Regions from separate parts of the Streptomyces sp. NPDC048255 genome, predicted to be linked through region 3. Evidence: riboswitches for the same ligand, from Rfam matches in the RefSeq annotation. Region 3 holds a riboswitch; each other region holds the start of a gene.
The links. A riboswitch is a leader RNA that binds a small molecule or an ion and turns the genes downstream of it on or off. The one in region 3 is predicted to bind cobalamin.
Positions count from the first base shown of each region.

Region 1: it holds a riboswitch for cobalamin, as region 3 does, so the genes downstream of both, AB0D94_RS01780 (CbtB-domain containing protein) here and AB0D94_RS06320 (energy-coupling factor ABC transporter permease) in region 3, are expected to answer to the same signal.
Region 2: it holds a riboswitch for cobalamin, as region 3 does, so the genes downstream of both, AB0D94_RS30605 (acyl-CoA thioesterase) here and AB0D94_RS06320 (energy-coupling factor ABC transporter permease) in region 3, are expected to answer to the same signal.
Region 4: it holds a riboswitch for cobalamin, as region 3 does, so the genes downstream of both, AB0D94_RS15765 (ribonucleoside-diphosphate reductase subunit alpha) here and AB0D94_RS06320 (energy-coupling factor ABC transporter permease) in region 3, are expected to answer to the same signal.

Region 1 is NZ_JBEZMA010000001.1:373,024-380,452, reverse strand. It holds gene AB0D94_RS01795 (aspartate aminotransferase family protein) at 1-665, shown strand, start outside; gene pucL (factor-independent urate hydroxylase) at 937-1,854, shown strand; gene AB0D94_RS01785 (histidine phosphatase family protein) at 1,889-2,326, opposite strand; cobalamin riboswitch at 2,338-2,479, shown strand; gene AB0D94_RS01780 (CbtB-domain containing protein) at 2,518-2,730, shown strand; gene AB0D94_RS01775 (CbtA family protein) at 2,759-3,544, shown strand; gene AB0D94_RS01770 (hypothetical protein) at 3,566-3,811, shown strand; gene AB0D94_RS01765 (hypothetical protein) at 4,002-4,325, shown strand; gene AB0D94_RS01760 (hypothetical protein) at 4,401-4,559, shown strand; gene AB0D94_RS01755 (hypothetical protein) at 4,638-5,048, opposite strand; gene AB0D94_RS01750 (hypothetical protein) at 5,206-6,033, shown strand; gene AB0D94_RS01745 (FUSC family protein) at 6,116-7,429, shown strand, end outside.
Region 2 is NZ_JBEZMA010000056.1:3,265-10,693, forward strand. It holds gene AB0D94_RS30580 (hypothetical protein) at 251-1,258, shown strand; gene AB0D94_RS30585 (hypothetical protein) at 1,454-1,819, shown strand; gene AB0D94_RS30590 (ABC transporter ATP-binding protein) at 1,923-2,798, opposite strand; gene AB0D94_RS30595 (iron ABC transporter permease) at 2,768-3,856, opposite strand; gene AB0D94_RS30600 (ABC transporter substrate-binding protein) at 3,862-4,851, opposite strand; gene AB0D94_RS30605 (acyl-CoA thioesterase) at 5,162-5,605, opposite strand; cobalamin riboswitch at 5,673-5,894, opposite strand; gene AB0D94_RS30610 (teichoic acid biosynthesis protein C) at 6,032-7,009, opposite strand; gene AB0D94_RS30615 (ATP-binding protein) at 7,342-7,429, opposite strand, start outside.
Region 3 is NZ_JBEZMA010000004.1:206,349-213,777, forward strand. It holds gene AB0D94_RS06295 (hypothetical protein) at 1-167, opposite strand, end outside; gene AB0D94_RS06300 (hypothetical protein) at 230-610, opposite strand; gene AB0D94_RS06305 (BTAD domain-containing putative transcriptional regulator) at 751-3,705, shown strand; gene AB0D94_RS06310 (flavodoxin family protein) at 3,713-4,426, opposite strand; gene AB0D94_RS06315 (methylglyoxal synthase) at 4,489-5,406, opposite strand; cobalamin riboswitch at 5,537-5,732, shown strand; gene AB0D94_RS06320 (energy-coupling factor ABC transporter permease) at 5,761-6,471, shown strand; gene AB0D94_RS06325 (energy-coupling factor ABC transporter substrate-binding protein) at 6,468-6,836, shown strand; gene cbiQ (cobalt ECF transporter T component CbiQ) at 6,840-7,429, shown strand, end outside.
Region 4 is NZ_JBEZMA010000016.1:62,164-69,592, reverse strand. It holds gene AB0D94_RS15780 (YbdD/YjiX family protein) at 1-28, shown strand, start outside; gene AB0D94_RS15775 (Uma2 family endonuclease) at 90-674, opposite strand; gene AB0D94_RS15770 (GNAT family N-acetyltransferase) at 753-1,256, shown strand; cobalamin riboswitch at 1,273-1,432, shown strand; gene AB0D94_RS15765 (ribonucleoside-diphosphate reductase subunit alpha) at 1,569-3,956, shown strand; gene AB0D94_RS15760 (ribonucleotide-diphosphate reductase subunit beta) at 3,956-4,972, shown strand; partial or broken gene AB0D94_RS15755 (DUF3703 domain-containing protein) at 5,093-5,227, shown strand; gene AB0D94_RS15750 (hypothetical protein) at 5,192-5,407, opposite strand; gene AB0D94_RS15745 (helix-turn-helix domain-containing protein) at 5,489-6,460, shown strand; gene AB0D94_RS15740 (hypothetical protein) at 6,514-6,690, shown strand; gene def (peptide deformylase) at 6,777-7,415, opposite strand.

The DNA of each region.
Region 1 (7,429 bases), on a different contig from region 3:
ACGGCTACCTGGCCGGCGTGCGCGCGCTGTGCGACCGCTACGGCATCGTCTTCATCCTCGACGAGATCATGGTCGGCTTCGGGCGCACCGGTAAGTGGTTCGCCTCCGAGCACTGGGACGTCGTCCCCGACCTGATCTGCTTCGCCAAGGGCGTGACCAGCGGCTACGTGCCGCTCGGCGGGGTGGCCATCTCGGCCGCCATCGCCCAGACCTTCGCCCGTCGGCCCTACCCGGGCGGGCTGACGTACTCGGGGCACGTACTGGCCTGCGCGGCCGCCGTCGCCACCATCAACGTCATGGAGGATGAGGGCATCGTCGAGCAGTCCGCCCGCACGGGCGCGGAGCTCCTCGGCCCCGGCCTGCGCGCGCTCGCCGAGCGGCACCCCTCCGTCGGGGAGGTCCGGGGCCTGGGCACCTTCTGGGCCCTGGAGCTCGTACGGGACCCCCGGACGCGGGAGCCGCTGGTGCCGTACAACGCCTCCGGGGCGGACAACGCGCCGATGGTGGAGTTCGGGGCCGCCTGCAAGAAGGGCGGGCTGTGGCCGCTGATCGCCGGCAACCGCATCCACGTCGCACCGGCCTGCAACATCTCGCCGCAGGACGTCGCCAAGGGCCTGGAGATCCTCGACGGGGCCCTCTCGGTCGCGGACGCGCACATGCTCTGACCTGGGGATCTGTGGGGTCGCCCAATCCGCCGGTGCGGGTATTCGGAGGATCCGTGCGGTGGTCAACCCCCCGCATACATGCTGCAATCCGTGCAGGCCCGGATGCATGCACCGCAGGCCGAGCACCAAGCACCTACGGACCGGGATGCACGTCAGTCCCGGGGCGGCCCTTCGGGGCCGAACGGCGGGGAGCGGACCGACCGCTGGACGCCGGGCGTACGGGATCCAGACAACCGGACTCCGTGTTCCCGAGTACCCGAAGGAAGACAGCATGAGCAAGCACGTCCTGGCGCAGAACCAGTACGGCAAGGCCGAGAACCGAATCGTCAAGGTCACCCGCAAGGGCAACGACGGTTCCTGGCACGAGATCCGCGACCTCAACGTCTCCGTCGCGCTCCGCGGCGAGTTCCGCGACGTCCACCTGAGCGGCGACAACGGCAACTGCCTGCCGACCGACACCACCAAGAACACGGTGTACGCCTTCGGCAAGGAACACGGCATCGAGTCCCCCGAGGCCTTCGGCATCCTGCTCGCCAAGCACTTCGTCTCCTCCCAGCAGCCGATCCGCGAGGCGCAGATCCGCATCGAGGAGTACGTGTGGGACCGCATCCCGGTCCCGACGCGCAAGGAGCAGCACTCCTTCGTCCGCAAGGGCCAGGAGGTGCGCACCGCGCAGATCACCTACAGCGAGACCACCGGGCTCCAGGTCATCTCGGGCCTGAAGGACCTGACGGTGATGAACTCGACCAACTCCGAGTTCCACGGCTACATCAAGGACAAGTACACGACCCTCCAGGAGGCGTACGACCGCATCCTGGCGACCAAGGTGACCGCGCGCTGGGCCCATTCGGCACTGGCGGCCGACGACGCCGCGTACGACTGGGACGGGTCGTACCGGAAGGTCCGCAAGCACATGCTGGAAGCCTTCGCGGAGACGTACTCGTACTCGCTCCAGCAGACCCTGAACCAGATGGCCGAGCGGGTGCTCGACAACTGCCCCAAGGTCAACGAGGTGCGCCTCAACCTCCCCAACAAGCACCACTTCCTCGTCGACCTGGAGCCCTTCGGCCTCAAGAACGACAACGAGGTGTACTTCGCGGCGGACCGGATGTACGGCCTGATCGAGGGCACCATCCACCGCGACGGCGTGCAGCCGGTGATCGCCACCTCCGACTGGATCGTGGCCTGAGCCTCCGCGCGCGCTCCGTCGCCCGCCTCCTCGTCTAACCCTCCGCGGGGACCTCGTTCCCCAGCCGGAGGTTCCACCGCCCCGCCCGCCCGCTGAGTTCAGTGAGCGTGCGGGGTCGTGCGTCCAGCCGCCAGAACGTCTGCGGCGGCAGTTCCAGCGCGTGCACCACGGCCGCCCGGACGAAGGCCTGCTCGGCGGTGACCCGGTGGGTGCCGGGCTCCAGACCGTCCAGCCAGCTCCCGGCACGGGCGACGAGCGCCTCGACGGACTCCCCGCCGGGCGGGGCGTACGCGGGATCCGTCAGCCAGCGGTGCACCGCGGCCGGATCCTCGGCGGCCACCTCGTCCAGGGTCCGCCCCGCCCACTGCCCGGTGTCCAGGGCGTAGGGCCCGCCGGCCCCGAAGCGGTGGCGCCGCATGGCGGCGTCGAACTCCGGGGTGACGAGGTGAATTCGTACCGAAGAGGGCTTCATAAAGGGAGCGTAAGCTCGGTACGGTCGCGGGTGACACAACTGAATGACGACGGTACGGCGGAAGCACCGGTGAGAATCCGGCACGGTCGCGCCACTGTGAACCCTCCCGGAAGGGGGAGGCAAGTCAGACCCGCCACCGTCGTCGCGAGCACCACTGACCGGGACGCGTGTTCCCTCTGGAGGTACCTGTCATGGCCCACTCCGCCGTGCCCACGACGCCTGTCGCCGTCGCACCCCTCTCGCTCTCCGCGCTTGCTCCCTGGGCGGTCTTCGTCTCCGTCCTCACCCTCGTCCTGCTGTACTTCGTCGGCGTGGAGCAGGGCGCCACCGCGCTCTTCGAGGGCGAGACCGTCCACGAATGGCTGCACGACGGCCGCCACCTGCTCGGCTTCCCCTGCCACTGATCCCCCACTCGTGCAAGGGAACCGCAGCATGACTTCCTCCGCTCCGAGCACCACCTCCCCACGTACCGTCTCCCCCCGCACCCTGCTCGTGCGGGGCATGCTGGCCGGGCTGCTGGCCGGCCTGGTCGCCTTCCTCGTCGCGTACCTCCTCGGAGAGTCCAAGGTGGACGCGGCGATCGCCATCGAGGAGGCCGCGGCCGGCCACGACCACGGCCACGGCGAGGAGGCCCCGGTCAGCCGGGCCCTCCAGGCCACCGCCGGCCTCGGCACCGGCGTCCTGCTCTACGGGGTCGCGCTCGGCGGCATCGGCGCGCTCGTCTACTGCTACGCCCTGGGCCGCATCGGCCGCTTCGGCCCGCGGGCCACGGCCGCGCTGGTCACCGGGGGCCTGTTCGTCGCCGTGACCCTGGTGCCGTTCCTCAAGTACCCGGCCAACCCGCCGGCCGTCGGAGACCCCGAGACGGCCGCCCGGCGGACCACCCTCTACCTCCTGATGATCGCCCTGAGCGCACTGCTGGCCGCGGGCGCCCTCATCCTGGGACGGCGCCTCGCGCCGCGCCTGGGCAACTGGAACGCGAGCACCGTCGCCGGCGTGGGCTTCGTGGCCGCGGTCGGCATCTCCTACGCCCTGCTCCCCGGGGTCAACGAGGTCCCGGCGGGCTTCCCGGCCGCGCTGATCTGGGACTTCCGCCTCGCCTCCCTGGCCATCCAGACCGCACTGTGGGCGACTTTCGGCCTGGCCTTCGGTTATCTAGCCGAACGCGCCCTTGTGCCCGCCTCCGCACCCAAGGAGGCTGTGCAGCCCACAAGTTGACGATGAAGGGGCCGGTAGCACATGCCGACGGCGATCTGGCGGTGGCGGGGCTGGACGGGCGCGGCCCCGTTCTGGCTGAACTCCCTCCTGCTGCTCCTGGCCCCTTTCACCGCCGTCACCCTCCTCGCGCAGCTGGGCCTCATCACCGCCCTCGCCGCTCTCGGAGGGCTGGCCCGCCACCTCTGGTTCGGTGACTACGGACACCCGGCCATCCACCTCGCCGCCGCGCTGATGGGCGCGGCGGCGGCGACCCTCGTGGTGGTCTGAGCCCCGGTCACGGCGCCCGGCCGGCGGGCGTACCCGCGTCCCGCACCACGCGATGTCTGCCGTGCGGGGGTGTCTTCGTCCCCCGGTCGGACCCTTCTGCGGGCACTTCGGGGAACGTCCCGGCGTGTCGGGGCACACCCCTCGCATGAGCGGGACACGACGCGTGCGGACGACACGGAGGGCATGGAGGGTGCTGACCCAGGCCCTGACCGTGGCCTGCGTCGTCCTGCTGTGCGTGTTCGGCGCCGGCCCGGCGGGCGCGACGGCCGCCGAGCCCCGTACGAGCTCCTCAGCGCCCGCGGAACCCACCGAGGGACAGTCCGATCCGGCCGCCGATCCCGAAGCACGGGCCGCCGTACGGCCCCCCGCGCGCGGGCTGCCGGGCGTACAGCGCAGGCCGCTGCCGGTGTTTCACGTGAAACATGCGGCCGGTCCGCCCTGCCGCCCGGCGTCCGGGCCGGCCGAACCGGCGCTGTCCCGGCGGGCGGTGCGCAGTGTGGTCCTGCGCTGCTGACGGGTCCGGCCCGACCACCGGTCAGGCACTCGCAGCGCGTACCCCCACACCCCCCGAGCACCGCGAGGTTCCGCCATGCCCATCGACCCCTACGCTGCCCTGAACGCCATGCTCCGCGCCGAGGCCGCCCGTTTCACCCCTCCGGTCCGCCAGGCCGAGCCCGCCGCGGACAGGACCCCGGCCACCGCCGAGTCGGATAGCGAACCGCAGCCCGCCGCCGAGCCGGCCGCGTAGCGGCTCCCCGCAGGGTGGAGAAGCGCCCGGCCGAAAGTGCGGCCGGGCGCCGATCCCGAACTCAGTCCTCGCGCGTGCTCAGTCCTCGCGCGTGTAATAGCGGTAGAAGGCGGCCGCGCCGACGCCGATGCCCACGAACAGGCCGACGGTGGTGGCGCGGAGCACGGACGAGTTGGTGAGGCTGTGCAGATAGCCCGCGGCGATGCCCGTGAAGACGCCGTACGCGGCGGCGTGCGCCTCCCGCTTCAGCCGGGGGCCGACGCGGTTGAGCGCGAACATGCAGGCGGCGAAGAGCGCGCCGCACAGGATCCCGTAGAACACGTTCCCCGCGTCGACCGGGCCCATCTGACGCTGGATGAAGGCGGCCCAGACTCCGTAGACGAGTCCGGCGAGCAGGGCCCGCGTGAGGGCGTTCCTGACGGTGTGGTCGGTGTCCGCCGTCGAGCGGTAGTGGTGCCGCCGGGAGGCGGTGGGTGCCGCATGTGCCATGACGGGCTCCTCTCTCCCATCATCCAGGGCACACCCGGTGCCTGCGACCGGCAACTCGGCGAGCGGTGTCCGCGCTCTCGCCCGCACGGGCGAATCGGCGCACCCGCCCGCAGCAACGCCGCTCGCGCCCGGCCGCGCGGGCGCTTTCCCTGGTGACGTGCGCACCATCCTGTCGGCGGTACTCATCGTGCTCGTGGCCCTCCTGGTGCCCGCGAGCGCCGTCGCGTACTGGGCCGACCGCGAGCTGGGTGACGCCGACCGCTACACCGCCGCCATGTCCCCGCTCGCCGCGGACCCGGCCGTCCAGGGCGTGGTCGTCACCCAGGTCACCCGGGCCCTCGCCGGGCAGATCGACGCGGGCCCCTTCCAGGGCGGGGTCGAAGCCCTCCTCGGCGAGGCCATGCGCTCCTTCACCGGCACCCCCGCCTACCGGACCGCTTGGGACGCGGCCAACCGCGCCGCCCACGCCGCCTTCCTCGAGGCGCTCACCACCGGCCACGGCGACGCCGTCACCATCGACCTCGCGCCCGTGATCGCCCAGGTCAAGGGCGATCTCGTCGCCGACGGCGTGCCCTTCGCCGACCGCATCCCGGAGACCCACGTCTCCGTGAAGGTGATGGAGTACGACGGACTCGGCGCGCTCCGGAAGGGCTTCCGCATGCTCCAGGTCGCCGGCATCTGGCTCCCCCTGCTGACCCTCGCCCTGGCCGCCACGGCCGTCGCCGTCGCCGTCCACCGGCGGCGCGCCGTGGTGGCCACCGGGCTGGGGCTCGCCACCGGAGCCGTGCTCCTGTGGATCGCGGTGGCCCTGTGCCGCCGCCTCACCCTGGACGACCTGCCGGCCGACATCGACCGGGCGGCCGCCGGAGCGGTGTACGACGCCCTCACCGCGTTCCTGCGCACCACCGCCTGGGTGGTCCTCGCGGTCGGGCTCGTCGCCGCGCTGGCCGCCTGGCTGACCGGGCGGCTACGCCGCACCCCATAAGCTCGGAAGGTACCCAACGTAGGCAGAACGACGCAGAATAGCCCAGAAGAACCGATTCGCGAGCGGCGGCACGGAAACGGGAATGAGCACCGAACGCACCGAACAGATAGCGGCCGGGCGCTCCCGGCACCATCCGCTGGCCCCGCCCGCATGGCTGCTCAACGGACTGCGCCCGGCCACCGCCCCCATCCCCTGGGCCGCCGTGCTGCGCGCCGCCGTCGCACTCTCCGTGCCGCTCGCCGTCGGCTTCGCCCTGGACGAGCCCCAGTACGGCGCGCTCGTCGCGATGGGCGCCCTCTCCGGAGTCATCGGCGACACCGCCGACGCCTACCGGATGCGGATCCTGAACATCGCGGTACCGCAGCTCTTCGGGGCCGTCGGCGTCGCACTGGGCACCCTGGTCTTCGGACACGGCTGGCTGGCCGTCGGCGTCCTCACCCTCGTCGCCCTGGTCTCCGGGATGATCTCCTCCATCGGCACGGTCGCCTCCGTGTCCGGGCTGCTGCTCCTGCTCAACGCCGTGATCGGCGCCGGGCTGCCGCTGCCGCGGCCCTGGTGGACCGCCCCCCTGCTGCTGAGCGCGGGCGGACTGTTCGTCCTCGCGCTGACCCTGCTGGGCTGGCCGCTGCGCGGCCGCCGGCCCGAGCGCACCGCCGTCGCCGCCACCTACCGGGCCCTGGCCGACTCCCTGGAGGCCGCCGGCGGACCCGGCGCGGCCTACGAGGAGCGCCGCCAGCAGGTCACCCAGTCCCTGAACCAGGCCTACGACCTGGTGCTGGGCAGACGGGCCCGGGTGCACGGGCGCAGCCCCTCGCTGGTGCGGATGCTGGCCCAGCTCAACGTGGTGATCCCGCTGGTGGAGGCCGCGCCCGCGGCGCACCTGCGCGGCCGACCGCTGCCGCCGGAGATCCCGGCCGCCGTGCGGGAACTGGCCGCGGCCGTCGAGGAGGGCCGCACCGGCACCCCCGTACTCGATTTGCCCGCGCCGCACACCCCGGCGGAGCGGGCCATGGACTCCGCCCTGCGGCACGCGGCGGCCGTGGTGCACCTCGCGGAACAGGACGCCTACTCCGCCGGCAACGTGGCCGACGTCGACGACAAGCTCGGCCGGCCCGCCGCCCTCGGGGTCCGGGCCCGCCGCGCGGTGCGCGACATGGTGCTCTCCGGGGCCTCCTGGCGGTACGGGCTGCGGCTCGCCGTGTGCATCGGGCTCGCGCAGTCGCTCGTCTCGCTGGTCGAGGTCGAGCGGTCCTACTGGGTCGCGCTGACCGTCACCTTCGTCCTCAAGCCCGACTTCGGCTCGGTGTTCTCCCGGGCCGTGCTGCGCGCCCTGGGCACCGCGGCCGGGCTGGTCCTCGCCGCGGCCGTGCTCGCCGAGGTGCCGCGCGGCTGGTGG
Region 2 (7,429 bases), on a different contig from region 3:
CAGCGTGGGCGGGGCGACCGGTGCTGCGGCGAACCGTGACATGAAGCTCAGCGTGGCCGGCGGATCCCGATTGTGCCTCCTCCGCCCGCATGACGACGGCCTTGCCGCCCACCGTCAGGCTCCCTCGGCCGTGAGCCGGCCGATGGCCCGGATGAGGCGAACCCGGCGTTGTCGATCACGCTGTGCAGGCGGTGTCAGTTCCGGGTGGTAGACAAAGGCTTGCCGGCCAGCACCGATATGGGGGAGAGGCGTGACGTCCGAGGAGCTTGTGTTCGATGTCGAGCAGGTACGCATACACGGACTCGAGGTGTACGAGGGAACCCCGCTCGACGTGCGTGCTGTGGTCGCGGGGATGCCACAGGACGTCAAAGGCGGGTTCCGGACCGAAGAGGTGCCCTTCAGCCGCTTCAGGTACGCCCACGGCGGCCCGGCGCACGACGTACCTGAGTTGCTGACCCGATTGGGTCGCGCGGACGCCGACGTGTCCGGGCGGGCGCTGGCGGAACTCTGGAACAGCCTGGTTCACCAGGGAACGGTCGGCTCCGTCGGCCCGCTGACCGTGCCGTTCCTTCTGCGCATCGCAGCCGACCCGTCAGCCCATCACCGGTCGAGCATCATCCGTCTTGCCACTGCTGTGGCAAGAGAACAGCACTGGGGGTACGGCACTCGCGACACCTTCCTCCAAGTGGCCACGCAGCGCTGGACATGCGACTGCAACGGCTACGCGATGAACTGGTCCATCGAGGCAGCACGCAACGCCCTTACCTCCGATGCCGACCTGCTCCTCCCACATCTTCACGACGCGGACCCCGACGTCCGCACCTCCACCTGCTATGCCCTGGCCACCGTCTCGGGCAAGGCCCACCGCATCACAGAAGCCCTCCGGGCCCGCCTGGCCACCGAGCAGATCCCCGCAGTCCGCGCGAGTCTCGTCCTGGCCATCGCGGAAGTCGCCTTCCAGAACGCCGACCCCCGCGCCGCCGCATGGGCTCACGCCCTCTGGCCTGATCCCGCACAGCCCGCGGACGTCCGCGTGCCCGCCGCGCTCGCCTGGCTCTGCCTGGTGAACGACCCTGTCCCGGACGAACTGCGCTCGACGTTCGACGCCCTTGTCACCGGTGATCTGACCGACGTCCTGGATGGTGTTCCCTGGATCGCGCACGTCGACGAGAAGGGCCTCGCCCGCACCATCGACCAGATGCTGAACAACGCGAAACCGGGTGTCATCGACCCCTGGGACGACGACCCCTGGGCCTGATACCCGATGCAGTTCGTGACCTTCTGTGCACACGACATCGTGATCAAGGGCATGAACACCTTCAACTGCCTCGGTCCACCAGTAGCCCTGGCCCCAAGTACGGCGGGGGTTCGGTGCCCGTCTTGTGGTGGGAGGGTCGGCGACAGGGCTGACCAGTGAGCCGTGACCCGGCCCCGCGAGAGAAGGGACGTGCCCGTGGGCATTTACGTGTCGGTCAGAGGATGGCTGGAGTGCGACGAGAGGCAACTCGTCGCCGTCCAGGAGATCATCTCGTCGCACGAAGACGATCATTACTCCAACGGCTGGGGCACACCTCGCCAGCACGTCAACTGGACGCACTACATCTTCTACGGCGCCGACATCCGCCAATCGGCTGTGGACTGGCTCGTCGACCAGATCAGAGCGATCGCACGGATCCCGGCTTCCGACGAGGACGGGGACCGCATCAGGGGGTTGTTCCTCGCGAGCCACGAGGCCGACGGCACAGTTGAATGGCAGGTCCGCGATGGCCAACTCTTCATCTCGTCAGGCGACATCAGACACCGCTACCTCGACGGCTAGCCCGACCGACCCACGATGAGGGTTCGGCAGCCCCAGCACTGCGTACGTGCCTCACCCGGCCATAGGGACACCCGATGACCCCTGATTGCCGACTTACGCTGCCTCAGTTCTTGCGAACGGCTCGTTCTCCCTCCTGCAGCGCCTCGCCGGCCGGCCGTTCGCAGCCGGGTAGGACGCTGACGAAGGGCACCCCGGTACGGGGATGCTCGATGACCTCGGCCTCGACCTCGTACACGTCGGACAGGAGCGGGGCGGTGAGGACCTCCTCGGGCTTGCCGGTGGCGACGACGCGGCCGCCGGCCATGACGCAGATCCGGTCGCAGAAGGCCGCGGCGAGATTCAGGTCGTGCAGCGCGACCACGGCGGTGACGCCGAGTCTTCGCACGAGCCGGAGGGCGTCGAGCTGGTGCCGTAGGTCCAGGTGGTTGGTCGGCTCGTCCAGGACCATGGTTCCGGTGCGCTGCGCGAGGGCGCGGGCGATCAGGACCCGCTGTTTCTCCCCGCCCGACAAGCGGTCGAAGGGCGCGTGCGCGAGGGCGTCGACGTGGAGCTCCGCCAGTGAGCGCGTGATGATGTCGCGGTCGTCCGTACTGTCGCCCGCGAAGGCCCGCTTGTGAGGGGTGCGGCCCATGGCGACCACGTCGTACACGGTCAGCTCGAAGTCCCCGGACGTCTCCTGAAGGACGGCCGCGAGCCGCTGGGCGAGCCGCTTGCCGGGCATCCGCCAGACGTCCTCGCCGTCGAGCAGGACCCGGCCCGAGGTGGGGCGCAGCGCCCGGTAGAAGGTGCGCAACAGGGTGGACTTGCCGGCGCCGTTGGGGCCGACCAGGCCCATCACCTCGCCGGGTGCCACGTGCAGCGATACCTGGTGGACCAGCGCCTTGCCGTTCATGACGACGCTGACGCCCTCGGCGTCAAGACAACCGGGCCCGCCGGTCGGTGGGTTCGTCACCGCGCCGCCTTTCGTCGCATCAGCCAGAGGAAGAAGGGACCGCCGACCAGGGCGGTGAGAATGCCGACGGGTATCTCTTCGGGGCTCATGAACGTACGCGCGGCCAGGTCGGCGGAGATCAGGAAGGCCGCCCCGAGGAGCGCTGCGGCGGGCAGCGCGCGACGGTGGTCGGCCCCGACGAGCAGCCGCACCACGTGCGGCATGATCAGCCCGACGAACCCGATCTGCCCGCTGACCGCGACGATCGTGCCGATCATCAGGGCCACCAGCGTGAACAGGGCGCCGCGGAACCGGTGGACGTCCAGACCGAGGGCCGAGGCGGCCTCCTCCCCGGCGAGCAGGAGGTTGAGCGGACGGCAGACGCCCAGGAGGACGGCCGTACCGAGCAGGACCGCACCGACGGGGACCCACACCGTCGTCCAGGTGGTCCCGGCCAGTCCGCCGAGCATCCAGCGCAGCGCGGACTGCGTCTTGTGCGGATCGTTCGAGGTGACGATCAGGAAGCTGGCCAGCGCCGACAGCACTTCGGCCATGGCCACCCCGGCCAGGACCAGCCGTACCGTCGTCATCCTCCCGCCGGAGCGGGCCAGGAAGTAGACGGCGACCAAGGCCGCCAAGGCGCCGCAGAACGCCGCCACCGGCAGCGTGAACAGCCCGAACATTGTCAGGTTCAGGACCAGGACGAGCACCGCGCCGACCGACGCACCGGACGAGACACCCAGCAGCATCGGGTCAGCCAGCGGATTGCGGACCAGCGCCTGCAACGCCATCCCGGCCACCGACAGACCTGCGCCCACCACACCGGCCAGCAGCACCCGTGGCAGCCGGACGTCCACGACGATCGTCTCGCGCACCGGGGTCCACGTCGGCTCCGCGAGGGCCGGGTGCACGCGGTGCAGCAGGATGTTCCACACCTGGTCGGCCGGCACGCTGATCGATCCCGCCGCGATCCCGGCCGTGGCCGCGCAGGCCACCAGCAGGCCCAGAAAGGTCAGCACCAGGCCGTACGGGAGCCCGGGGCGCCGCGCGGGGACGGGCCGGCCCTCCTCGCGGAGGCCGGCCCCCTCGGCCGCCGGGGCCTTCACAACCGTCACTGGACGCGGCCCGGGTGGAGCTGCTTCGCCAGCGACTCGACGGCAGACGGCATCCGGACGCCGAGCACCGTGGAGGACAGCGGCAGGACCGCGAACCTCTGGTTCTTGATCGCGGGCACGTCCTGCAGCGCCGGGTGGGCGAGCAGGAACTTCTTCTTGTCCTCGACGGACTGGTCGCCGTAGTCGTAGATGACGACGGCCTCGGGGGCACGCTGCGCCACCTGCTCGAACGAGACGTCGCCGAAGGCCTTGTCCAGGTCGGAGAAGAGGTTCACCCCGCCGGCCCGCCGGATCATCTCATTGCCGATGCCCTTGCCGCCCGCGGTGAAGGCCGTCTTGTCCCCGCTGTCGTACACGAAGAGCTTGACCGGGGTGACACCGGCGAGCCCGGTCTCCACCTTGTCGAGGGTGGCGTGCAGTGTCGTCAGCCGTTCCTCGGCCCGCTCGGGCACACCGAAGATCTTGCCGAGGGTGCGGATCTCCTCGTCCATGGAGGCCACGTTCACCGGACCCGTCGGGCACTCCTCGCTGTTGAGGTGGGTATTGATCCCGGCCTTGGTGAAGGCGGCCCGGCTGCGTCCCTCCTTCTCGTCGAACGTGGAGGTCCACCCGCCGTAGACGAAGTCGGGCTCGGCCTCCAGGAGCGCCTCGAAGGAGGGGTACTCCTTGGAGAGGACCTTTACGCCGTCGTAGGCGGCCTGGTACTCGGGGAGGATCTTGTCGTCGAGATAGCCCGTGCCCACCATCGACTTCTCCAGGCCGAGCGAGAGCATGACCTCGGTCGCGTGCTGGTTCAGCGAGACGGCGCGCTGCGGCGGACGCTGATAGGTCGTGGTGATGCCGCAGTTGTTCACTGTGATCGGAAACCCCTTGGCGGGAGCACCCGCAGAGGGGCCGGCCGTGGATGTAGTGCCTCCTCCGCAGCCGGATATCAACAGGGCCACAGCGAGTGCGGACAGGACGGACTTCGGGTGGTTGCGGAGCATGGGAGTTCCTCTCAACGCAGGTGGATCGGAAGGTCCTCGCGCCTCGTCGGCAGACGGACCGAGTGAGGGCGTGCGGCCAGGGCCCGTAGGAATCCGTCCAGTCCCGCCCGCCATCCCGCGACCGCTGATGCACGCTAGGGGCAACTGCGGAACTCTCGCAATAAGGCGACTGGAACGGGAAGGGCTCACAGGGGCGCGCAGCGTCGCGCGCCGCGGATCGCGCTACGGCCGACGGGACAGCACGGCGAACTCCGGCCACAGCACTAGGGGCGGGCCGGAAGACTGCTGGCTGGCGTCGGAGCCAACTCGCCTACGCGGTGGCCGGGTCCAAGGCGTCGAGAGCCGGGACGGGGCGCGGCCTGCCGTCGGCGTCTATCGCGACGAAGGTGAGCTGGGCGGTGGCCACCTCGGTCGTGGGTCCCGAGGCGTTCCATCGCTCGGCCCGCACACTGACGGTGACGGTCATCGAGGTTCGGCCGGCCCGTTCCAGTTCGGCGTCGACGCTGAGCAGGTCACCGGCGCGCACCGGCGCCAGGAAGGACATCCGGTCCACGGCCACGGTGACGGCGGGACCGCCGGCGTGCCGCCCCGCAGCTGCGGCGGCCGCGTCGTCGATGAGCTTCATCACCACGCCGCCGTGGATGGTGCCGTAGAGGTTGGTGTCGTGCTCGCTCATGATGTGGGCGAGCGTGACCCGGGACTCGCCCGGGCCCTTGGAAACGCACCTCACCGTGATGGCGGTCTGGTCGGCCACGTCAACTCTCCTTCGCGAGTCGCGCCAGAGGGTCCCGGAGGGTGTTCTTCGGGACCACCGCATGACGAGTCGGCATGCGGACAGCGGCAGGTCTTCGGACTCGCGGGCACGTCGCCCGACCGGGCTGACACCTACTGGCCGTCGCTTCCCGGACCCGTTCGGGTCCAGTGCTCTATGACGGCGGTCGTTCCCACTCACCGCTGCGGGGCAGTCCCGGAATCTCACCGGGTTCCCTCTTACGACGCGTCCTGCCTGGTGGCAGGGGCGAACCAGCTGTACCCACAGCCTACCCGTGACGGCACGATGCCAAGTCCCTCCCCGGCCCGGCCTGCTGACCGGACGGAACACCCCTGCTGCCTACGCGGCCGGGACCCGACCCGGTCGAGGTTCAGCCGGTCCGCCGCCCGGCCGCCGGGAGGACATGGCTCAGATCAGCGCGTTCTTGTAGAAGATGCTGGAGCGCCGGTCGCCCTCCACGCCGGTGGCGAAGCCGATGAAGAGGCGGGCCTCGCCGGCGTCGGTGCGGTAGATCGCCAGGCCCTCGGGCTCGCGGTGGTGGAGGGTGGAGCCGGCCTTGGTAAGGACGGGGCCCTGCGCCACGGTGCCCGTGTTGATGTCGATACTGGTGACGTAGGAGTTGCCGTCGCCGGTGGGGGTGCCGTCGCCGGGGTACGCGTCACCCGTCAGGTAGTACATATACGAGCCGTAGAGCGTGTAGCCCTGCGGAGTGCCGGAGATCGTCGGCTGCTTGAAGTCGACCAGAGGCGAGCCGAAGCTGCGCGTCTCGAAGGCGGAGAGGGGATACACGGCGATGCGCTTGCCGGCGCTGGTGTGGTAGCGCACGATCATGCGCTGGTAGACCGGGTCGACGGAGCAGGTGTACTCGGTGGCCCCGGAGATCGGCTGGTAGGCGGCCGAGGCAGCCGGCGAGCTCAGGGTGGTGTCGGCGGTGAAACGGATGGGGGCGAGCGCGGTGCCGTACCCCTTGCTGTTCGCGTCGCACTCGATCCACAGCTCGGTGTCGGAACCGCTCGGCAGCGCGGCGAAGGCGACGCCGTGGCCGAAGCCGTTGAGGTGCATGTACGAGATGTAGTTCCCGTCGAAGTCCATCTTGTTGATGCACAGGTCACCATCGGACTCGGCGCTTCCACTCCGCTTGGTTGCCACGAACAGGAACTTGTTCACCCAGTCGAAGGCGAAGCTCTGCTGGACCCGCGCACCGTGCGTGTCCTTGGACCGGAACAGGTCGTGCGACGGCTGCGCGAGGTCGAACCGCTTGGTCGCGGTCACATCAGCCGAAGCGGTCTGCGCGCCGGCGGCGAGCCCGAGAGCGGCGAGCGAGGCGCCAACACCGGTGCGTATGAGGCCGCGGCGGGAGAGGGGGAGGCCAGGGATGTGGTTCATGGGGGGACTCCGAGGCATGGGTGGAGGGCAGGGACACGTGATGCTATCCATCACAGGGGTGGTGTGACATGTCGGGTCCGGTGGGCAGTTGGGTGTCCGGTTGATCTCGATGGGAGGCAGCAGGGTGGCCCCTGGGACGGCGGGGGCCGGCGGTGCGAGAGCCGCCGATGTGGAACGCCAGGCAGGGCGCCCCGGTCTCGGCCGACCTGTCTCGAAACGGAATGGATCACCGCCGCCTCTGTCGCGTTTCCGTCGCTGGTGCTCCTCACAGCCGCCGGGGTGCACCGCTCAGCCGGGAGGACGTGAGTCCCTGTGAACCGGCATCTTCGTCACTACCTCGCGCGTCCGGTAGAGGCATTGAAGATGTGGCGGATGATGGACGCGGCCTCGTTCGGGTTGTGGTCCAGCCAGTCGGTGAGG
Region 3 (7,429 bases):
TTGACCTTCACGCCCGGCAGCTGGTGCTCGACCACCGGTGCCTGCTTCTTCCAGCACAGCCGCTTGAAGTACCAGTCGTACGCGCAGTCGCCGATGATCCGGCCGAAGCCGAGGTCGTTGCCGCCGATGGACAGGGCGATCAGCCTGACCCGCGAGGTCCGCGCCACGGCGGCCAGCTGATCGGTCTGCGGGGCCTCCCCCTGGTAGGGCTGCCCGCCCGCCGCCGCGCTCAGGACGTTGCCGTCTCGGCCCCCGAGCAGGCCAGGTTGACCCGCTGCTCGATGCCGGGCAGCGGGGCGGTGGCGATCTCGGAGACGTCGGAGCGGTGGCAGCCGCCGACCTCGCCGGTGGCTCCGTAGACCTTGGCGGGGTCGTAGTCCGAACCCCCGGTCCAGGCCCGGTCGGTGCCGTTGCGGGCGCCCTGGTAGCGGTCGGTGTTGCCGAGCCAGCGGCCGCCCTCGCCGGAGATGAAGCTGTCGCCCATCGCCACCGCGACGGTGGGCCCGGCGGGGGCGGCCGAGGCCTCGGGGGCGGTGAGTCCGGCCAGGGCGAGCAGCGCGACGGTCAGCAGCGCGGCGCCCCGGGAGGCGGTGCGCGTGCGGAGGGGCATGGGGGTGTCCTCTCTGGGTGGCAGCCGAAGCGGAAGGGGATCCACCCCTGCTCCGGCGGGTGGCGAGAGGCTACGATCGGCGCCCACCGGCGGCCCATCCGCCGGCCATCCGTCCACCACGCAGTGCCGCGGAGTCCGCCATGGCCTTGGTCTTCTCCCTGCTGGGCCCGGTGCTCGTCACCCTGGACGACCGGCCGTTGGAGCTGGCCGGGCCGCGCGGGCGGCGCGTGCTGGCGGCGCTGGCGCTGGAGGCGGGCCGGGTGGTGCCGGCCGCCGGGCTGGCGCAGGCGGTGTGGGACGACCCGCCGGCCACGGCGCGGGAGCAGCTGCAGAACGCGGCGGGTGCGCTGCGGAGACGGCTCGCGGGCTCGGGCGCCTCCGTGAGCCGCACGGAGGCCGGCTTCGTCCTGGATCCCGGTCAAGCAGCTCTGGACGTACGGGAGTTCGCGCACCTGCGGTCGGCTGCGGAAGCCGCCGCCGACCCGGCCGAGGCGCGGCGGCTGCTCGGCGGGGCGCTGGAGCTGTGGCGGGGCCCCGTCGCGCTGGGCGGGCTGCGCGGGCGGATCTTCGAGTCGGCGGCGGCCCGGCTGGAGCAGGAGCGGCTCGACTGCGTGGAGCGGGCGCTGGCCGCGGATCTGGAGCTGGGCCGACACGCCCGGGTGTGCACCGAGCTGGCCGGGCTGACGGCCGAACACCCCTTACGGGAACGGCTGGTGGAGCTGCACATGCTGGCCCTGTACCGGTCGGGGCGGCGCGGGGAGGCGCTGGAGGCCTTCGACCGGGCCCGCCGGCACCTCGCCGGCCGGGCGGGCCTGGATCCCGGCCCGGAACTGCGGGCCCTGCACGCGGCGGTCCTCGCCGACGCCCCTGCACTGCGCGGGCCGCGGCCGGTACGGGTGCCGGCCGCACCGCACGGGACCGGCGACGCCCCGCTCTCGCGGGCCGAGCTGCACGGCACCGGCAGCGCCCCGCCCCCGCGGGCCGAACCGCCCCGAGGCCCCGCCGTCCCGGCCCAACTCCCCGCCCAGACCTTGGCGTTGGTCGGGCGGGAGAGCCAGGCCGGCACCCTGCGGCGCGGGCTGCGCGCCGCCGAGGGCGGCGTCTGCCTGGTCACCGGGCCGCCCGGCATCGGCAAGACCGCGCTCGCCCTGCGGGTCGCGCACGGCCTGCGCGAGGAGTTCCCCGACGGGCAGCTCTACGCCGACCTGCGCGGCGCCGACCCCACGGCGGCCGCGGACCCGGCGGAGGTCCTGGCGGGCTTCCTGCGCGGCCTCGGCGTGGACGGCCGGGCGGTGCCCGCGGACGCCGGGGAGCGCGGGGCCCTGTACCGCAGCCTGCTCGCGGGGCGTCGGGTGCTGGTGGTCCTGGACAACGCGGGCGGCGAGGCCCAGGTCGAACCCCTGCTCCCCGGGGCGGGCTGCGCCGTACTGGTCACCAGCAGGCACCGGCTGACCGGGCTCGACCTGCGGGTCGCCCTTGGCCTGCCGCTCCTGGACGAGCGGGACGCGCTCGGGCTCCTGGCGCACATCGCCGGGGCGCGGCGGGTGGCCGCCGAGGCGGAGGCGGCGCGGGAGCTGGTGCGGCTGTGCGGGCGGCTGCCGCTCGCCCTGCGGATCGTCGGGGCCGAACTGGCCGCGCTGCCGCACCGGGAACTGGCCCGGCTGGCGGCCCGGCTGGGCGACGAACGGGCCCGGCTGGACGTGCTCGACGGGGTGCGGGCCGGGCTGCGGCTCGGCTACCGCGCGCTCCCGGGCGAGGCCCGGGCCCTGCTGCGCGGGCTCGCCCTGCTCGACGCCCCGGACTGCGCGGCCTGGACGGCGGCGGCCGTGCTGGGGTGCCGCCTCGGCGCGGCGGAGGAGGCCCTGGACGCCCTGGTGGCGGCGCACCTGCTGGAGGTGGCCGGCCGGGACGAGGCGGGGCAGCAGCGCTACCGGATGCACGACCTGGTCCGCGCCTTCGGCCGGGAGCTCGCGGGGCCGCCGCGGGCCGAGCCGCTGCGCCGGGTGCTGTCCTGCTGGGTGGCGCTGGTGCGCGAGGGGCGGCGGGCCCACCAGGGCCTGGACTACCCCGGGCTCGGCGGCCGGACGGCCGCCCGCGTACCGGACCCGGCGGTGCTCGCGGGGCCGCGGGCCGAGCCGGTGCGCTGGCTGGGGGCGGAGCGGGAGGCGCTGGTGGCGACCGTACGGCAGGCCGCGCGGGTGGACCCATACGCCTGCTGGGAGCTCGCGGCGGCCGGGGAGTACCTCTTCGACCTGCGCAGCGACCTGGCCGGCTGGCAGACGGTCCAGGAGCTCGGGCTGGCCGCCGCGCGGGCCGCCGGGGACCGCACCGGGGAGGCGGTGATGCTGGTCGGGCTGGGCCGGCACCGGACCTGCCGCGAGGAGTGGGGGCCGGCCCGGGCCGTACTGACGGCCGGGGAGGCGCTGTTCGAGGAGCTCGGCGACGCGCACGGGGCGGCGTACGCGGGCTGGCTGCTCTCCTACCTGGACCGGATCCAGGGCCGGCTCGACGAGGCGATGCGGCGGTGCCGGCGGATCGCGGTGGTGTTCGAGGCGGCGGGCGACCGCTACGGCCAGGCCCACGCGCTGCGCGGCATCGGCCAGGTGCTGCTCGCCCGCGGCGAGGGCGGGCACGCCCTGCCGGTGCTGCGCGAGGCCCTGGCGGTGGCGGAGCTGGGCGGCGCGGCCTGGCCCCGGATGTGCATGCTCCGCTGGGTCGCCGACGCCCAGCGGACCCTCGGCCGGCTGGACGAGGCCGAGGCGGGCTTCCGGGAGGTCCTGGCCCACACCCGGGGCAGCGGCGACCTGGCCGGGCAGAGCGCGGCCCGCATCGGGCTCGGCCGGATCGCCCTGGACCGGGGGGAGGCGGCCGAGGCCCTGCGTCAGCTGCGGGCGGCGGACGAGCTGGGCCGCCGCTCGGGGCAGAGCCTGGTGCGGGCCCTGGCGGTGGAGCCGCTGGCGCGCGCCCTGCTGGCCTCGGGCGACGCGGCCGGGGCCCGGGCCGTACTGGAGGAGGCCCTCGCGAGCTGCCGCCGGATGGACGCACGGCCGCTGCTGGCGCGGCTGGAGTCGACGCTGGCGGAGGTGCCGGTGTAACGGGGCTTCAGCGGTGCTCGGGGTTGGGGAAGTCGAAGCGGCAGCCCGCGTCCCACAGCGAGCGCTGGTTGCCGTGCGCCGGGATGCCGCCGGAGCGTTTGAGCAGGGCGGCCAGGTGCATCAGGTTCCACGACATGAAGGCGGTGTTCCGGTTGGTGAAGTCGTTCTCGGGGCCGCCCGAGCCCGGGTCCAGGTAGGAGGGGCCGGGCCCGGCCTCGCCGATCCAGCCCGCGTCGGCCTGCGGCGGGATCGCGTAGCCCAGGTGCTGGAGGCTGTAGAGCACGTTCATGGCGCAGTGCTTGACGCCGTCCTCGTTGCCGGTGATCAGAGCGCCGCCCACGCGGCCGTAGTAGGCGTACTGGCCCTGCTCGTTCAGGATCGAGGAGCAGGCGTAGAGGCGTTCGACGACCTGCTTCATCACCGAGCTGTTGTCGCCGAGCCAGATGGGGCCGCAGAGCACCAGGATCTCGGCGTCCATGATCTGGCTGTAGAGGACCGGCCACTGGTCGCTCTCCCAGCCGTGCTCGGTCATGTCCGGCCAGACGCCCGTCGCGATGTCGTGGTCGACGGCGCGGATCAGGGAGGTCCGGGCACCGGCCGCCTCCATGACCGCCCGGCTCTTGTCGATCAGACCTTCGGTGTTGCTGGTCTCGGGCGAGCGCTTGAGCGTGCAGTTCACGTAGACGGCGGTCAGGTCGGAGTAGTCGTAGTCGGCAGCCACCCCCTCAGCCTGCGCAGCGTGGGGCGCGGACGCCAGCCGACCGCGCCCGCCCGTGGCACTCCCTAGAGGCTTTCGATCATCGCGTCCGCACTCGCCGCGTTCAGCGCGAGCCGGACGTCGGCCAGCGCCACGAGGCGGATCAGCGCGCGGACGTCGTCCCCGTGCGGGTGCGAGGCGAGCGGGTCGAAGAAGAAGACCAGCATGTCGATCTCACCCTGGGTGACGAGGGCCCCGATCTGCTGGTCGCCGCCGAGCGGGCCGCTGCGCAGCGGGGTGACGTCCAGACCGATCAGACGGTTGATCAGGGTGCCGGTGGTACCGGTGCCGTAGAGGCGGTGCGGCTTGAGGTCGGCGGCCCGGCGCTCCGTCCAGGCCAGCAGGTCGGCCTTGCGGGAGTCGTGGGCGACCAGGGCGATGCCGCGCGGGCGGTCGGGGCGGGCGCCCCCGCCGCTCAGCCAGCTGGGGTCGGCCAGCGGGAAGAGGTACACGGCTGCGGCGCGCAGTTCCTCGCGGCTGACGGACCCGTCGCCGTCGGCGTCGACGCTGTCGAAGGCCAGGGCGTCCGTGGCGCCGGACAGACCCGTCGCGCCGAAGATCCGCTCGTACTCCTCCCGGTCGATGCGGCCGTCGCCGTCCCGGTCGAGGGCGTCCGCGAGCGCGTCGAGGGCGCGCAGGGTGGAGGCGCGGAAGGAGGCGTCCCCGTCGAAGGCGTCACGGGCGGCTGCCGCGACGAACTCCTGCTCGCTGATGCGGCCGCCCCGGTCGGTGTCGGCGGCGGCCTGGAGCTGGGTCCACAGTTCCGCGTACACGTCGTACAGCGCGGCCCGGCGGCGGGTGTCCCCGGGCTCGGTGAGCTGCTCGGCCAGCCGTCCGGCGTAGGCGATCAGGTCCTCGCGGCCGAGCTGGCCGTCGCCGTCCAGGTCGTACGCGCGGAACAGCGCGGCGATGCGGGGCAGCCAGTCCTCGGCGGTCACGGACATGCGGAACTCCCTCGTCAGGTGCGGTTGTTGGTGCATATGGTAGCGGGTCGAACACGCACAGTGAGCGCAAGCGGAATCCGAGCTCCGCCGGCGGTTCCGAGGGTGGGTTGGTACCCGTCCGCGCGGCCGACTAGGGTCAGCGGGCCTTGGTGTTCGGGAAACCGGTGTGAAACCGGTGCGGCCCTCGCCACTGTGATCGGGAAGTCCGGCTCCACTCCTGCGGGAAGCCACTGGGCCCGCGCGGGAGACCGCACGGCCCCGGGAAGGCGGAGTCCGGGCATCAGTACCCGTGAGCCAGGAGACCGGCCGGGGCGCGTTGTCCATCCACGAGGTGCTGGAGAGGTCTCCCTACTCATGCATATTGCCGAGGGGTTTCTGCCCCCCTTGCACGCGGTCGCCTGGGGCGCCGCGTCCGCTCCCTTTGTCGTGCACGGCGTGCGCGCCCTCACCCGCGAGGTGAAGGCCAACCCGGAGAGCACCCTGCTCCTCGGCGCGTCCGGAGCGTTCACTTTCGTCCTGTCCGCCCTGAAGATCCCTTCGGTGACGGGCAGTTGCTCGCACCCCACCGGTACGGGGCTCGGGGCCATCCTGTTCCGGCCGCCGATCATGGCGGTGCTCGGCACCATCACCCTGCTCTTCCAGGCGCTGCTGCTGGCGCACGGCGGGCTCACCACCCTCGGCGCCAACGTCTTCTCGATGGCGATCGCCGGGCCCTGGGCGGGCTACGGCGTCTACCGGCTCCTGCGGAAGTTCGACCTGCCGCTGATGGTGACCGTCTTCTTCGGCGCCTTCTTCGCCGACCTGGTGACCTACTGCGTGACCTCCGTCCAGCTGGCGATGGCCTTCCCGGACGCGAGCAGCGGCTTCGTGGGCTCCCTGGAGAAGTTCGCGGGCATCTTCGCGGTCACCCAGATCCCGCTCGCCGTGAGCGAGGGGCTGCTGACCGTCCTCGTCGTACGGCTGCTGATGCAGTCCAGCAAGTCCGACATGGTGCGCCTCGGCGTCGCCAAGCTGACCGGGGGCAAGGCGAAGCAGGAGACCGACCAGGAAGCGGTGGCCCGATGACCAGGAACGCGAAGATCAACACCCTGCTGCTGCTCCTGGTGGCGGCGCTGGCCGTGCTCCCGCTCGCGCTGGGGCTCGGCGAGGGCAAGGAGGAGCCGTTCACGGGTGCGGACGCGCAGGCGGAAGCGGCGATCACCGAGCTGAAGCCGGACTACGAGCCGTGGTTCACACCGCTCTACGAGCCCCCCTCCGGCGAGATCGAGTCGGCGCTGTTCGCCCTCCAGGCGGCGCTCGGCGCGGGCGTGCTCGCGTACTACTTCGGAGTCCGCAAGGGCCGCCGCCAGGCCGCTGCCGCCGCGGCGGCCACGGCAGCCCCGGCCGCCGCCGCTCCGGCGGGTACGGCGGGCACCGCCGCGGAGTCGTAGGCGGTGCTGCCGATCGACGTGGCGGCGCACAGCAGCCGCTGGCGTCACCGCCATCCCCTGGAGAAGGCCCTGCTGGGGATCGGGCTGACCGTCACGGCGGTGTGCCTGCCGCCCTGGCCCGGCGGGCCGCTGGTCGCCGCCGCCACCCTGGCGGTGCTCCTCGGGCCCGCCGGGGTGTCCGGACGGCAGCTGTGGCGGGCCTTCCGGATCCCGCTCGGCTTCTGCTTCACCGGGGCGCTGCCGCTGCTGGTCTCGGTGGGCGGGCCGGCCGGGTTCGTGGTGCTCGCCCCGGACGGCCCCCGGCACGCGGCGGAACTGCTGCTGCGCACCTCGGCGGCCTCCCTCGGGGTGCTGCTGTTCGCCTTCACCACCCCGGTCTCGGACGTACTGCCCCGGCTGGTGCGGGCCGGGGTGCCGGCTCCCGTGGTGGACGTGGCCCTGGTCATGTACCGGATCGGGTTCCTGCTGCTGGACTCGATGGCCCAGATCCGCCGGGCCCAGGCGGCCCGTCTCGGGCAGCGCGGCCGGGCGGCGGTGTGGCGTTCGCTGGCAGGGCTGGCGGCGACCTCGTTCGTACGGGCCTTCGACCGTGC
Region 4 (7,429 bases), on a different contig from region 3:
CCCCCGCGAGGGCTTCCGCTGCTGCTGAGCCCATGCCTTACATACGAAGGCCCCGCCGGATGGTCCGGCGGGGCCTTCGGCCTGGACGGTCAGCGCACCCAGTCCTTGAGGACCTCGGTCTGGAGCGTGATGCCGACGGGGTCGGGAAGCTTGACTTCCTTGCCGAAGGGGACGGTGCGCACAGTCTCGTAGCGGTCGCCACCCGGGTCGCTGTAAACGAGAACCTGGCACTTGAGCCGGTCGATGAGCAGGTACACGGGGATACCGGTCTGCGCATAAGCGCGCGGCTTCTCGATCCGGTCGCGCCGCTCGGTGTCGGAGTCCCACGACGTCACCTCGACGGCCATCAGGATCGGGCTCGGGTCCACCCAGTCGCCCTGCCCCACGAACGCGTCCTCGTGCGCCAGAACCCCGTCCGGAATGGCGCGGCCCTCCCGGTACCCTTCCGCCTTGATCCCCTGCCCTGGGTGCAGCCAGAACTCCGGGTGGTGCTGCATGCAGATCCGCGTCAGCCACAGAATGATCCGCCCGTGGTCCCCGTCTGGCATGGCCTTGCTCCTCAGCACCCCACCGATGAATTCCAGTCGCAGCCCTTCCCCCTCGCGGGCCGCTATGCGGGCCAGGTGCTCGAACTCTTCGATGGTCATGTGGGGCCGGTCGGTCATCACGGTCACGCCTCGCTCGCCTTCCTCGACGGTGCTGCCTCCGACGATAGCGCCGGGCACCGACAGCCGTCCTGCACACTCGACCGCATGGACATCGTCATCAGGGCCGCACTGCCCACCGAGTACGAACAGCTGGGCGAGATCACCGCGCGGGCCTACCTGGGCGACGGGCTCCTCGGGGCCGACGAGGCGTTCTACGCGGACGTGCTGCGCGATGTCGCCGCCCGCGCCGCCGACGGGGAGGTGCTCGTCGCCGTCGACGAGGAGGACGGGGAACGCGTGCTCGGCGGTGTGACCTTCGCCCCGCCCGGGAGCCCGCTGGCCGACATCGCCGGGCCCGGCGAGGCCGAGTTCCGGATGCTGGCCGTCTCCCGCGCGGCGCGCGGGCGCGGCGCGGGCGAGGCGCTGGTGCGCGCCTGCGTGGCCCGCGCGGGGGAGCTGGAGGGCGTCACGCACCTGGTGCTCTCCACCCAGAGCGGCATGATCAGCGCCCGGCGGCTGTACGAGCGGCTGGGATTCGTACGGACTCCCGAGCGGGACTGGGCACCCGTCCCGGGCCTGACACTGCTCACCTACCGCCTCAGCCTGTAGCCACGCCGACACAAGATGTGGGGGCTACCGCAACGGTCCGCCCCCACATGTATGCTCATGCCTGCTGTCGCCGCAGGGGAATCCGGTGCGAATCCGGAACTGTCCCGCAACGGTATGAAGTACACCCATTGGTGCACATGCAAGTCCGAGGACCTGCCGACAGCGCGCCCGGCTCGACCGAACCGGGTGCCGACACGTCCGGGCCTCGCGGTTGGGCTGGTGGACGCCATGCGGTGTACGCGTTTCTGCCACGCCCGCATGCGCCCGCTCGCGCCCCGCCGACGGCCGGCCGAGCGAGGGAGAGCTCCCGCCGTGACCATCGCGCCTTCCGCACCGCGCGCCGAGTCCATTTCTGGCGACAACACCGAGGGCCCGGGGGCCACGCTGCTGCGTACCCTCACCGAGCTGACGGCGGACCTCCCCGACACCGACCCCGGCCGGGTCGCGGCCTCCGCGCTGCGCGGCCGCAGCTCCGCCGCCGACGATGCCGAGCTGCGCGGGCTCGCCACCGAGGCCGCCGCCGGTCTGATCTCCGAGGACCCGGCCTACTCCCGGCTCGCCGCCCGGCTGCTGACGCTGGCCGTCCGTGACGAGGCCGCGGGCCAGGGCTCCACGTCCTTCTCCGCCTCCGTCGCCGTCGGCCACCGCGAGGGGCTCATCGCCGACCGCACGGCCGAGTTCGTGAAGACCCACGCCCCCCGCCTGGACGCGCTGGTCGAGCACACCCTCGCCGAGGGCGCCGACGACCGCTTCGGCTTCTTCGGCCTGCGCACCCTGCACAGCCGCTACCTGCTGCGCCACCCCATCACCCGTCAGGTCATCGAGACCCCGCAGTACTTCATGCTGCGCGTGGCCTGCGGCCTCGCCGCGGACGAGAGCGTCCAGGCCGTCGAGGAAGTGGCCTCGCTGTACCGGCTGATGAGCCGCCTCGACTACCTGCCGTCCTCCCCCACGCTCTTCAACTCCGGCACCCGGCACCCGCAGATGTCCTCCTGCTACCTGCTGGACTCCCCGCTGGACGAGCTCGACTCGATCTACGACCGCTACCACCAGGTCGCCCGCCTCTCCAAGCACGCCGGCGGCATCGGCCTGTCGTACTCCCGCATCCGCGCCCGCGGTTCGCTGATCCGCGGCACCAACGGCCACTCCAACGGCATCGTGCCGTTCCTGAAGACCCTCGACGCCTCCGTCGCCGCCGTGAACCAGGGCGGCCGCCGCAAGGGTGCCGCCGCCGTCTACCTGGAGACCTGGCACGCGGACATCGAGGAGTTCCTGGAGCTGCGCGACAACACCGGTGAGGACCAGCGCCGTACGCACAACCTGAACCTCGCCCACTGGGTGCCGGACGAGTTCATGCGCCGCGTGAACGCCGACGCCGACTGGTCGCTGTTCTCCCCGGCCGACGTGCCCGAGCTCGTCGACCTGTGGGGCGATGAGTTCGACGCCGCCTACCGCAAGGCCGAGGCGGCCGGCCTGGCCCGCAAGACCATGCCCGCCCGCGACCTGTACGGCCGGATGATGCGCACCCTCGCGCAGACCGGCCAGGGCTGGATGACCTTCAAGGACGCCTCCAACCGCACGGCGAACCAGACCGCCGAGCCGGGCACCGTCGTCCACTCGTCGAACCTGTGCACCGAGATCATCGAGGTCACCAACGACGGCGAGACGGCCGTCTGCAACCTCGGCTCGGTCAACCTCGGCGCGTTCGTGGTCGACGGCGGGATCGACTGGGAGCGGATCGACGAGACCGTCCGCACCGCGGTGACCTTCCTCGACCGCGTGGTGGACATCAACTTCTACCCGACCGAGCAGGCAGGCCGCTCCAACGCCCGCTGGCGCCCGGTGGGCCTGGGCGCGATGGGCCTCCAGGACGTCTTCTTCAAGCTGAAGCTGCCCTTCGACTCCCCCGAGGCGAAGGCCCTGTCCGCCAAGCTCTCCGAGCGCATCATGCTGGCCGCGTACGAGGCCTCCTGCGACCTCGCCGAGCGCAGCGGCCCGCTCCCGGCCTGGGAGCAGACCCGCACCGCCCGCGGCGTCCTGCACCCGGACCACTACGACGTCGAGCTGAACTGGCCGGAGCGCTGGGACGCGCTGCGCGCCCGGGTCGCGAAGACCGGCATGCGCAACTCCCTGCTGCTGGCCATCGCCCCGACGGCGACGATCGCCTCGATCGCGGGCGTGTACGAGTGCATCGAGCCGCAGGTCTCCAACCTCTTCAAGCGCGAGACGCTCAGCGGTGAGTTCCTCCAGGTCAACGGCTACCTGGTGGAGGAGCTGAAGCAGCTCGGCGTGTGGGACGCCCAGACCCGCGAGGCGCTGCGCGAGTCCAGCGGCTCGGTCCAGGGCTTCGGCTGGATCCCGGCCGAGGTCCGCGAGCTGTACCGGACGGCGTGGGAGATCCCGCAGCGCGGTCTGATCGACATGGCGGCGGCCCGTACCCCGTTCCTCGACCAGTCCCAGTCGCTGAACCTGTTCCTGGAGACGCCCACCATCGGCAAGCTCAGCTCGATGTACGCGTACGCCTGGAAGCAGGGCCTCAAGACCACGTACTACCTGCGTTCGCGCCCGGCGACGAAGATCGCCCGCGCGGCCTCCGGCAGCGCCGTCCCCGCCGCCGCGACCCCCCTCCCGCAGGCCGTCGACGCCGACGCGCTGGCCTGCTCCCTTGAGAACCCCGAGTCCTGCGAGGCCTGCCAGTAATGAGCTCCAACGACAACAAGAACCTCCTGGACCCGGGCTTCGAGCTCACGCTCCGTCCGATGCGCTACCCGGACTTCTACGAGCGCTACCGGGACGCGATCAAGAACACGTGGACGGTGGAGGAGGTCGACCTCCACTCGGACGTCGCCGACCTGGCGAAGCTGACGCCCTCCGAGCAGCACATGATCGGCCGGCTGGTCGCGTTCTTCGCGACGGGCGACTCGATCGTCTCGAACAACCTGGTACTGACGCTCTACAAGCACATCAACTCCCCGGAGGCGCGCCTGTACCTGTCGCGCCAGCTGTTCGAGGAGGCCGTGCACGTCCAGTTCTACCTGACGCTGCTCGACACCTACCTGCCCGACCCGGACGACCGCGCGGCCGCGTTCGACGCGGTCGAGGAGATCCCCTCCATCCGCGAGAAGGCGCAGTTCTGCTTCAAGTGGATGGACTCGGTCGAGAAGATCGACCGGCTGGAGACGGCTGCCGACCGCCGCCGCTTCCTGCTGAACCTGATCTGCTTCGCGGCGTGCATCGAGGGCCTGTTCTTCTACGGTGCCTTCGCGTACGTGTACTGGTTCCGCTCCCGCGGCCTGCTGCACGGTCTGGCGACGGGCACCAACTGGGTGTTCCGCGACGAGACGATGCACATGAACTTCGCCTTCGAGGTCGTGGACACGGTCCGCAAGGAGGAGCCGGAGCTCTTCGACGACGCCCTCCAGCAGCAGGTCACCGACATGCTGAAGGAAGCCGTCGAGGCGGAGCTGCAGTTCGGCCGCGACCTGTGCGGTGACGGCCTGCCGGGCATGAACACCGAGTCGATGCGCGAGTACCTGGAGTGCGTCGCGGACCAGCGTCTGGTGCGCCTCGGCTTCCCGCCGGTGTACGGCTCGCAGAACCCGTTCTCCTTCATGGAGCTCCAGGGCGTCCAGGAGCTGACGAACTTCTTCGAGCGCCGTCCGTCGGCCTACCAGGTCGCGGTCGAGGGCACGGTCGACCTGGACGAGGACTTCTAGTCCGCGTCGTCGTGAGCACGGCTTGACAGCGTCCCCGCCCATGGGGAGACCGACCTGGAAGACCAGGTTCCTGGGCGGGGACGCTGCTGTTTCGGCGCCGGTGCCCGTGCCGGTGCCGGCATGAGCCGCCCCCGTACGCGCCGCCTTCGAGGCGGAGCCGGCCCGTGCCGGGGCCGCCTGGCCGGGCAGGTCGTACGGATCCTCGTGGCGGGCCCCGGGTCACTCGCAGGACGCGTGCCGCAGGGCAACACGGGACGCACCCGGGCGGGTCTGCTGACGCCGATGCCCGTGCCGGACGATCTGCGCGCGCTGCTGGGCGGCGCTCAGCTGCCGGTCGATCCGGCGGTCGTGGACGATGCCGTACAGCGTCGGGCCGAGCAGCAGGGCGGCGACGGCGAGGACGACGAGGTGGTCAAGGAGCGTGTCGGTGTTCATGGCTCTACCTTCGTCGGCTCGACGAAGATCGAACAGTGGCAGGACTGTCACGGAAGGTGGAATTACTGCCACACTGTGGTCATGCTGAACAACGTGGCCGTGGCCCTTGTCAATGGCGTCGCCCCCTTCGAACTGGGGATCTTCTGCGAGGTCTTCGGGATCGACCGCAGCGAGATGGGCGTGCCGGTGTGCGACTTCGCCGTGTGCGCTGCCGAGGAGGGCCCGCTCAGCGCGGGGGGCGGTGCCTTCGGGATCACCCCCGCCCACGGTCCGGAGCGCCTGGAGGAAGCCGACCTGATCTGCCTGCCGGCCGACCGGGACGCCCCCGTGCGCGAGTACCCCGAGCCGCTGCTCGCGGCCCTGCGCCGCGCGGTGGACCGCGGCGCGCGCGTGCTCAGCGTGTGCAGCGGCGCCTTCGTCCTCGGCGCGGCCGGGCTGCTGGACGGCCGGCGCTGCACCACGCACTGGCTGCACGCCCCGGCCCTGATGCGCCGCTACCCCCTGGCACTGGTCGACCCCGACGTGCTGTACGTCGACGAGGGCTCGGTGATCACCGCCGCCGGCACCGCCTCGGGCATCGACGCCTGCCTGCACCTCGTCCGCCAGGCGCACGGCGCGGAGGTGGCGAACACCATCGCGCGCCGGATGGTCGTACCGCCGCACCGGGACGGCGGGCAGGCCCAGTACATCCAGCGGCCCCTCCCCCGCGCGTCCTGCGACACGATGGGCGAGGTGATCGGGTGGATGACCCGCCACCTGGAGGACGAGATCACCGTCGAGCAGCTCGCGGAGCGGGCGCACATGTCCCCGCGCACCTTCGCCCGCCGGTTCCTCCAGGAGACCGGCACCACCCCCTACCAGTGGGTCCTGCGGCAGCGGGTGCTGCTGGCCCAGGAGCTGCTGGAATCCACCGACGAGACGGTCGACGCGATCGCGGGCCGCTGCGGCTTCGGCAACGCGGCCGCCCTGCGCCACCACTTCCTGCGGACCCTCGGTACGACGCCGAACGTGTTCCGGCGCGCCTTCCGCGGCCCCGGGGCCGCCGTGGCGTGAGCGGACCCTGTCATTGGCCGAGAAACACAGGTCACTTGACCCAAACCTGCCCCATGCGTAGCCGAATGCTGACGTACGGTGAAGACGAATGGCCGGATCGCGCCCGCAGGCTGCTCCGGTCTCGTATCGAGTACACCGCTTTGGGGGCCTTCATGTCTCGCACCGTCCGCACCGCCACCGCCTCCGCCACCACCTCCGGGGACAGCGGCTGGACCTGCGTCCCGCGCTGAGTCCTGGTCCGGGCACCGATGCGGACGGCCCCGCTCCTGCAAGGGAGCGGGGCCGTTCGCGTAGGCGTGCGGGGCGGACCGACCGGTCAGTCGTTCGGGACGGTCTCGTAGCGCGGGGTGCCCTCTTCCATCTGGCGCAGGGCGTCCTTGCGGTCCCGCTTCGAGAGCCGGTCGATGTACAGGTACCCGTACAGGTGGTCGGTCTCGTGCTGGAGGCAGCGCGCGAAGTAGCCGGTGCCGCGCACCTTGATCGGGTTGCCCTGCGCGTCCTGGCCCTCGACCTCGGCGTAGTCCGGGCGGGCCAGGGAGGCGTACGCCGTCGGGACGGACAGGCAGCCCTCGTTCGAGTCGTCCAGCACGCGGGCGCCCGCGGGCAGCTCCACGAGCTTCGGGTTGACCACGACACCGGTGTGCCGGTTGCCGTCGTCGTCCGGGCAGTCGTAGACGAAGACCTTGGCGTCCACGCCGATCTGGTTCGCGGCCAGGCCCACGCCCTCGGCGGCCTTCTGGCTGGCGAACATGTCGTCGATCAGCTGGGCCAGCTCGTCGCCGAACTCCGTGACGTCCTTGCACTCCCGGTGCAGGACCGGGTTGCCGACCACCGTGATGGGGCGGGCGGTGCCGCGCTCGCGGTGGGCGAGCTCGCGCTCCGCACAGTCCTCGGTGTCCACGACGTACCCGTCGTTCACCTCGGCCTCGACAACCTCGTTCTCCTGCTGAGCCATGTCCGCCGTACGCC